2 linked regions of the Oleomonas cavernae genome follow. Each later gene encodes a partner of the first gene's protein in a complex. Links are inferred from orthologs where the notes say so. Each region holds a gene or a part of one and is shown on either strand. Other genes may lie near its edges.

What was found.
Region 2: the proteins of rodA (region 1) and mrdA are in contact, whole or in part, in a crystal structure (PDB 6PL5), measured with the Thermus thermophilus proteins. The link is inferred for Oleomonas cavernae from one-to-one orthologs. Residues at the interface, in WP_223903423.1 of Thermus thermophilus: Phe161, Val165, Phe168, Val169, Leu172, Pro198, Tyr199, Glu202, Tyr211, Arg212, Asp213, Gln220, Val221, Gln223, Ser224, Ile226, Ala227, Ile228, Gly229, Ser230, Gly266, Phe267, Val270, Leu274, Tyr277, Gly278, Leu281, Phe285, Leu289, Arg297; in WP_223903432.1 of Thermus thermophilus: Arg4, Ile5, His6, Leu8, Ala9, Phe12, Ala15, Leu16, Leu19, Gly20, Arg22, Ala23, Trp24, Leu26, Gln27, Val28, Tyr31, Tyr34, Leu36, Leu43, Thr45, Asp47, Lys156, Gln157, Gly158, Ser160, Val184, Leu201, Glu202.

What each region holds. Positions count from the first base shown.
Region 1 is NZ_QYUK01000011.1:2,218,388-2,221,647, reverse strand. Bases 228-3,178 are described here. They hold rodA (rod shape-determining protein RodA), read right to left. Parts: upstream 2,299-3,178; coding sequence 1,156-2,298; downstream 228-1,155. Other genes in these bases: D3874_RS14450 (N-acetylmuramoyl-L-alanine amidase family protein), read right to left, coding at 2,744-3,178; D3874_RS14455 (DUF423 domain-containing protein), read right to left, coding at 2,370-2,735; D3874_RS14465 (exopolysaccharide biosynthesis protein), read right to left, coding at 502-1,137; D3874_RS14470 (DUF4262 domain-containing protein), read right to left, coding at 228-459. In the rest of the region: more of D3874_RS14470, read right to left, coding at 1-227; more of D3874_RS14450, read right to left, coding at 3,179-3,260. UniProt on the Escherichia coli protein: Peptidoglycan polymerase that is essential for cell wall elongation. Also required for the maintenance of the rod cell shape. Functions probably in conjunction with the penicillin-binding protein 2 (mrdA).
Region 2 is NZ_QYUK01000011.1:1,617,307-1,620,612, reverse strand. What follows is about bases 292-3,288. They hold mrdA (penicillin-binding protein 2), read left to right. Parts: upstream 292-851; coding sequence 852-2,726; downstream 2,727-3,288. Other genes in these bases: D3874_RS11470 (iron-containing alcohol dehydrogenase), read left to right, coding at 3,021-3,288; mreD (rod shape-determining protein MreD), read left to right, coding at 331-855; mreC (rod shape-determining protein MreC), read left to right, coding at 292-293. In the rest of the region: more of mreC, read left to right, coding at 1-291; more of D3874_RS11470, read left to right, coding at 3,289-3,306. UniProt on the Escherichia coli protein: Catalyzes cross-linking of the peptidoglycan cell wall. Responsible for the determination of the rod shape of the cell. Is probably required for lateral peptidoglycan synthesis and maintenance of the correct diameter during lateral and centripetal growth.

The sequences.
Region 1 (3,260 bases):
GCGGGCACCCAAGTCGCACGCCGGATCATCGGGAAACCGCCCGGCCTTGTCGGGCCAATGCACTTGAAGGCAACTGAACTGTCGGGGTGTAAGTCCCTGCGAGGCGGCGAACCAGATGGCCCAGCCCAGGTGCTCCCGGTAAAGAGACGGCGAGAATTCCACGAGCCGCACCGGCCCGCGTTCAAGTACCTGATCAAGCTGAACGCCGGGGGCCGGCACTTGCCCCTTGCTCTTGAGCTCTGCCACCGCGTTGTTGATGACCTGCCCCAAATACTCCGTGCGAAGGCCGAAGCAGATCAACTCAGGCCAGCCAAAGGTAACAGCCAAGCCGACAGTGTAGGCGAAGGGAGGTAAATTCGGGTCGTCGTTCTCCCCTGAAATGATCAGTTTGACCTGCCAGCCCACCCGCTTGACCGTGTCGATTACATCTTGCTCGGCTCTGTCGAATTCCTGAGTCACAGGCCAGCCCCTTTTCCACCCTGGGATGGTGCCTTTGCACCCCTAGAACAAATGCCCGATCCAGCCTGACATGGCGTCCCACGAGATGACGCTCATGTAGACCAGGAAGCTGATCGCGGCGATGCCGCCGACGACGCCGATCAGGGTCATCAGGCCATCCTGTTCGATCAGGCCGAGCGCCAGGAACACGATGGCGATCGACAGGGGAATGTTGGTGAAGGGGATGGGGCTTGCCAGCATCAGGCCGAGCGTCGCGACCAGCAGGCCGACGAGGCGTTCCTGGGTCCAGCCGGTGAGGAAGGCCAGGCGGGGTTTCAGCACCCGCTCCAGGCGGGTGACGACGCCCAGGCTGCCGCGCACCACCCGCTGCAGGTCGCCGGTCAGGATCGAGCGCCGCCGGACCCGCTGCGGCAACCAGGGCCGGGGCAGGCCGATGGCCATCTGCAGGGCGATGAAGGCGATGGGAAAGCCGGCGATGGCCGAGAGGCCGGGCGGCGTGATCGGCAGGGTGGTGGGCAGGGCCAGCAGCAGGATCAGCAGGCCGAAGCCGCGTTCGGCCAGGGGATCGACGATCTCGCCGATCGAAATGCGCTCGCCCGAATAGCCGAAGGCGAGGGTGACCAGGGCTTCCGCCGCGGTCGGCTCGCGCAGGGTGTGCTTGTCCTTGTGACGCGCCACGAAGCCTCGCTTGAGCAACTAACTATGGTCGAGCCGGCGCGCCAGCCGGCGTTCGCGGTGGACCGAGACCGACAGGATCAGGCCCACGCCGATCATCAGGGTCATGGTCGCCGAGCCGCCGTAGGAGACCAGCGGCAAGGGAATGCCCACCACCGGGATCAGGCCCATGACCATGGAGAGGTTGATGAAGACATAGAGGAATAATTGGGTACCGATGCCCAGCGCGACAAGGCGCCCGAACTGGTGACGTGAACCAAGCCCGATCGCCAGGGCATAGCCGAAGACGCAGACGTAGAGCAGGATCAGCAGCAAGCCGCCGATCATGCCGAATTCCTCGGCCAGTTGCGGGAAGATGAAGTCGGTATGCACCTCGGGGACAAAGCGCAACTGGCTTTGCGTCCCCAGCAGGTAGCCCTTGCCGAACACCCCGCCCGAGCCCAGCGCGATCATCGATTGCAGGATGTTGTAGCCGGCGCCCAGCGGATCGGCTTCCGGGTTGAGGAAGGTCAGCACCCGGCGGCGCTGGTAGTCGTGCAGGAATTCCCAGGCAACGGGCAGGGCGCCGATGCCCGCCGCGATGATGATGCCGAATTTCCACAGGCGCACCCCGGCCAGGAAGAAGATCGCGCCCGAGCCCAGCAACAGCAGGCTCGCGGTGCCTAAGTTGGGCTGCTTCAGCACCAGCGCGACCGGCAGCAGGACCATGAGCAGGGGCACGATCAGCACCGTCGGCCGGCCGATCTGTTCGGGCATGACGCCGTGGAAATAGCGGGCGAGGGCCAGCACCAGGGCCAGTTTCATGATCTCGGAGGGCTGGATCTGGAAAAACCCCAGGTCGATCCAGCGTTGCGCGCCCATGCCGATCGAGCCCATCACCTCGACGCCGACCAGGCCCGCCAGGGTCACGCCGTACAGCACATAGGCGTAGCGGGCATAGAGCGAGACGTCGATCACGGCGACCACGACCATGACGCCCAGGCCGACGACGAAGCGCGCCAACTGCCGCCCCGCCCAGGGATCCCACTTGCCGCCGGCGCTGGAATAGAGCATGGCGACGCCGATCGCCGCGATGGCGATCACCAGCAGCACGAGGCCCCAGTTGATCGACAGGAGGCGCGTCCCCAGGGACGGGTTTTCGTCGCGGCTCGAATAGAAGCTCAACGCTCGGGTCTCGAAATCATGGTGTGCAGATGCCCCGTTCTAGCCCGGAACAGGCGCCAGGGCAAAGGCGCTCACGCGCGCCGGAATACCGCAGCGATGAGCAGCCAGGCCCAGCCGACCAGCATCAGGGTGCCGCCGATCGGGGCGACCAGCCCCAGGCGCAGGTCGGCCAGCGCGATGCCGTAGAGGGCGGCGGCAAAGAGCAGGGCGCCGGCGGCCAGGCAGAAGGGTGCCGCGGCCCAGACCCAGCCCTTGTCGACCAGCCGCAGGCCTGCTACCGCCGCCGCCCCGTGGATCATCTGGTAGAGGCTGGCGGTGCCGACCAGGGCCAGGGCCTCGGGCGTGGCGGTCGCTTTCAGGGCATGGGCGGCAAAGGCGCCGAGCCCCACGCCCACCAGGCCGTCGAGTGCCGCGATGACAAGGGTGAGGCGGTACAAGGCACCCTTCAGGCGACCGCCATGGCGCCGGCGAAGGCATCGGCCAGGACGTTGGCGATCCTGGCCCGGCTGTTGTCCGAGGTCAGCAGCTTTTCGTCGGCGACATTCGACAGGAAGCCGGTCTCGATCAGCAGGGCCGGCACGTCGGGCACCTTGAGCACGGCGAAATTGGCGGAACGGCGCGGGTTGTCGAGCAGGCGCAGCTTGGCGCCGGCGGTCCGCACGATGTGCGCCTTGCGCGCCAGCGCGGTGTTCAGGGAGTGGCGCCGGGTCAGGTCGAACAGGATCGCGGCCACTTCCGGGTCGGCGACGCCGATGTCGATGCCGTGGATCAGGTCGGCGGCGTTTTCCCGGTCGGCGATGGCCGCGGCGAGGCCGTCCGACGCCTTTTCCGACAGGGTATAGGCCGACAGGCCGCGGGCATCGGGGTTGGGCGCCGAATCGGCGTGGATCGAGACGAACAGGTCGGCCTGCACGCGCTGGGCGACGGCAGCACGTTCCTGCAGGGGCACGAAGACGTCCTTG
Region 2 (3,306 bases), 600 kb from region 1 along the record:
GCTATCTCGCCGCCGGCACCAAGGTCCACCCTGGCGACCGCATCGTCACCTCAGGCCTGGGCGGCATGTTTCCGCCCGGCCTGCCCATCGGCTCGATCGAAACGGTGACCAACGGCGTGGTCCGGGTCAGGCCCTGGGTGCGCTTCGACAAGCTCGACTTCATCAAGATCGTCGAATACTCGCTCGAGCCCGATGCCATCCCCGATCCCGCCCCGCCGGCCGGCCCGCCGCTGCCCTCGGTCAACGCACAGGCCGAACCGGCCAAGCCCGCCGCGGCCCCCCCGGCACGGTGACCTCGGCGCCACCGGCCGCAGCCGGGGAGCAGGACCGGTGATCGAGCCCTGGCCGCGCCGCCTGCTGGCCAACCTGGTGCTCCTGGTGCCGCCGCTGGTCGGCTTCGTCTGCGTACTGATCGGCGTGGCGCCTTCCGGCGTCAGCGGGATCGATGCCGCCGGGCCGGCCCTGACCCTGATGCTGATCTATTTCTGGACGATTTTTCAGCCCCACCTGCTGCCGCCGCCGGCGGTCTTCATCATCGGCCTGTTGCAGGACACCCTGTCGGGCGCGCCGATCGGGCTGGGCACCTTGATCCTGCTGGGGGTGCAGCAGTTCGTGGCGCGTGAGCGCCGGGTCTTCACCGCGCGCACCTTCGGCATCGCCTGGTTCGGCTTCGGCGTCGTCGCCTTCCTGGCGGCGGGGGCGGGCTGGCTGCTGGGCAGCCTGCACGGCGCCCGCCTGATCGAGCTGCAGCCCTTCGTCATGCAGATGCTGCTGTCGATCGCGCTCTATCCGCTGGCCAGCTGGATCTTCGGCCAGATCGTCCGGCTCCTCGATTCGCTCGAGGAATTCCGATGAACAACGAGAAGAACGACAATCTTCGCGCCAAGACCTTTACCCGGCGGGCATTGCTGCTCGCCGGCGGCCAGCTCGGCCTGCTGGCGGTGCTGGCCGGGCGCATGTACCAGCTTCAGGTGGTCGACGGCCAGCGCTTCCAGATGCTGGCGGAAGACAATCGCATCAACCTGCGCCTGCTGGCGCCGACGCGGGGCCGCATTCTCGACCGCTTCGGCAACGAGTTGGCGACCGGCCGGCAGAATTTCCGCGTCGTGCTGATCCCGGAACAGAGCGACGATGTCGATGCCACCCTGACCGGCCTCAACGCCATCGTGCCGATCCCCGAACACCAGTTGCGCCGGATCCGGCGCGAGATGGGCCGGGTGCGTGCCTTCATGCCGGTCACCGTGCTCGAGAACCTGAGCTGGAGCGAGTTCGCCGCGGTCAATGTCCACAGCCCCGAACTGCCCGGCATCCAGCCCGACGTGGGCGAGACCCGCTACTACCCGTTCGGGCCCGAACTGGCCCATGTGATCGGCTACGTCGCCTCGGTCAGCGACAAGGACATCGCCGAAAGCGCCGATCCGGTGCTGCAACTCCCCGGGTTCAAGATCGGCAAGAACGGCGTCGAGCGCAGCTTCGATTCCGCCCTGCGCGGCAAGGCCGGGGCCAGCCAGGTCGAGGTCAACGCCTACGGCCGCATGATCCGCGAACTGACGCGCGACGAGGGCCAGCCGGGCGAGGATGTCGTGCTGGCCCTGGACCTTGCGCTGCAGCGCTTCGCCCACGAGCGCCTGGGCGAGGAAAGCGGCGCCGTCGTCGTCATGGACGTGCACACGGGCGAACTGATCGTCTGCGTCTCCACCCCCGGCTTCGACCCGACGCCGTTCAACGTGGGCCTCAGCAAGACCGAATGGAACACGCTGCAGAGCCACCCGCGCAGCCCGCTGATCAACAAGCCGATCAGCGGCCAGTACCCGCCGGGCTCGACCTTCAAGATGGTGGTCGGGGTCACGGCCCTGGATGCCGGAATCATCCAGCCCTCCCATACCGTGTTCTGCCCCGGCTCGTTCCAGCTCGGCACCCATACCTTCTATTGCTGGAAGAAGGGCGGCCACGGCACGGTCGATTTCCAGACGGCGCTGGAACAGTCCTGCGACTGCTTCTTCTATGATGTCGCGCGCCGGGTCGGCGTCGACCGGCTGGCGGAAGGGGTGCGCAAGTTCGGCCTGGGCGAGAAGCTGGGGATCGAACTGCCGGGCGAGCGGCCGGGCCTGATCCCGACCACGATGTGGAAGGAAAAGGCCCTGAAGAAGCCCTGGCAGCAGGGCGAGACCGTGATCGCCGGCATCGGCCAGGGTTACGTGCTGGCAACACCCCTGCAACTGGCGACGATGACCGCGCGCCTGGTCAACGGCGGTCGCGCGGTGGTGCCGCGCCTGGCCAAGGCGCCGCCTGGCGCGGCGGAAGCGGCGCCGGCGATGGATATCGACAAGCGTTGGCTGGACCTGGCGGTCAGGGGCATGATTCGGGTCACCAACAGCCAGTCGGGCACGGCCTTCCGCTCACGCGTGACCGAACCGGGCATGCAGATCGGCGGCAAGACCGGGACCAGCCAGGTGGTGCGCATCAGCCGGGCGGAGCGCCTGTCGGGCGTGCGCCGGCGCGAGCAGGATAAGCCCTGGCACGAGCGCCACCATGCGCTGTTCGTGGGCTTCGGCCCGGTCGACAATCCGCGCTATGCCTGTGCCGTCATCGTCGAGCATGGCGGCGGCGGCTCTTCGGCCGCGGCCCCCGTCGCCGCCGACATCCTGCGCGAAGCCATGCGCCTGGATCCGGTATCGCGCACCGCGCTGGCGCCGGCCAATGGTGCGACCGGCGACCGCACCTGAATTTTTTTGCATGAAGTCCTCGACAAGCCGGCGGCGGCTTGGTATCTACCCGCCTCCCGACACGCTAGTCGCGGAATCGGGCCGTTAGCTCAGTTGGCAGAGCGGGTGACTCTTAATCACTAGGTCGTAGGTTCGACCCCTACACGGCCCACCAAATTACCCAGCCCCGCGAGGCTTGGAATACCGGGAGGTTTCCAGGACTTGCGGGGCTTTCCTTTGCCCCGGCGCAAGGGTGCGATTGCGGCGGCCGGCGGGCTATTGTACGACCCCTGTCAGTGACCCCTGGGGGACGTTGTGCCGAACGCCATTGCTCTCGATTTCTCGACCACGCCGCGGATCGTCCTGCGCCCCGGCGCCGTGGCCGACCTGCCGGCCATCCTGCGCGATGTCCACGCCCGCCATGCCCTGCTGGTGACCGATCCCGGCCTGGTGAAGGCCGGCCTGATCGAGCCGGCCGTGGCGGCCCTGCGCGCGGCCGGGATCGCCGTCACCGTCTACGACCAGGTCCAGGCCGATCCGCCGGTGCGCATCGTCGTGGCCGCGGCCGATGCGGCGCGGCAGGCCCTGGTCGACGCGGTCA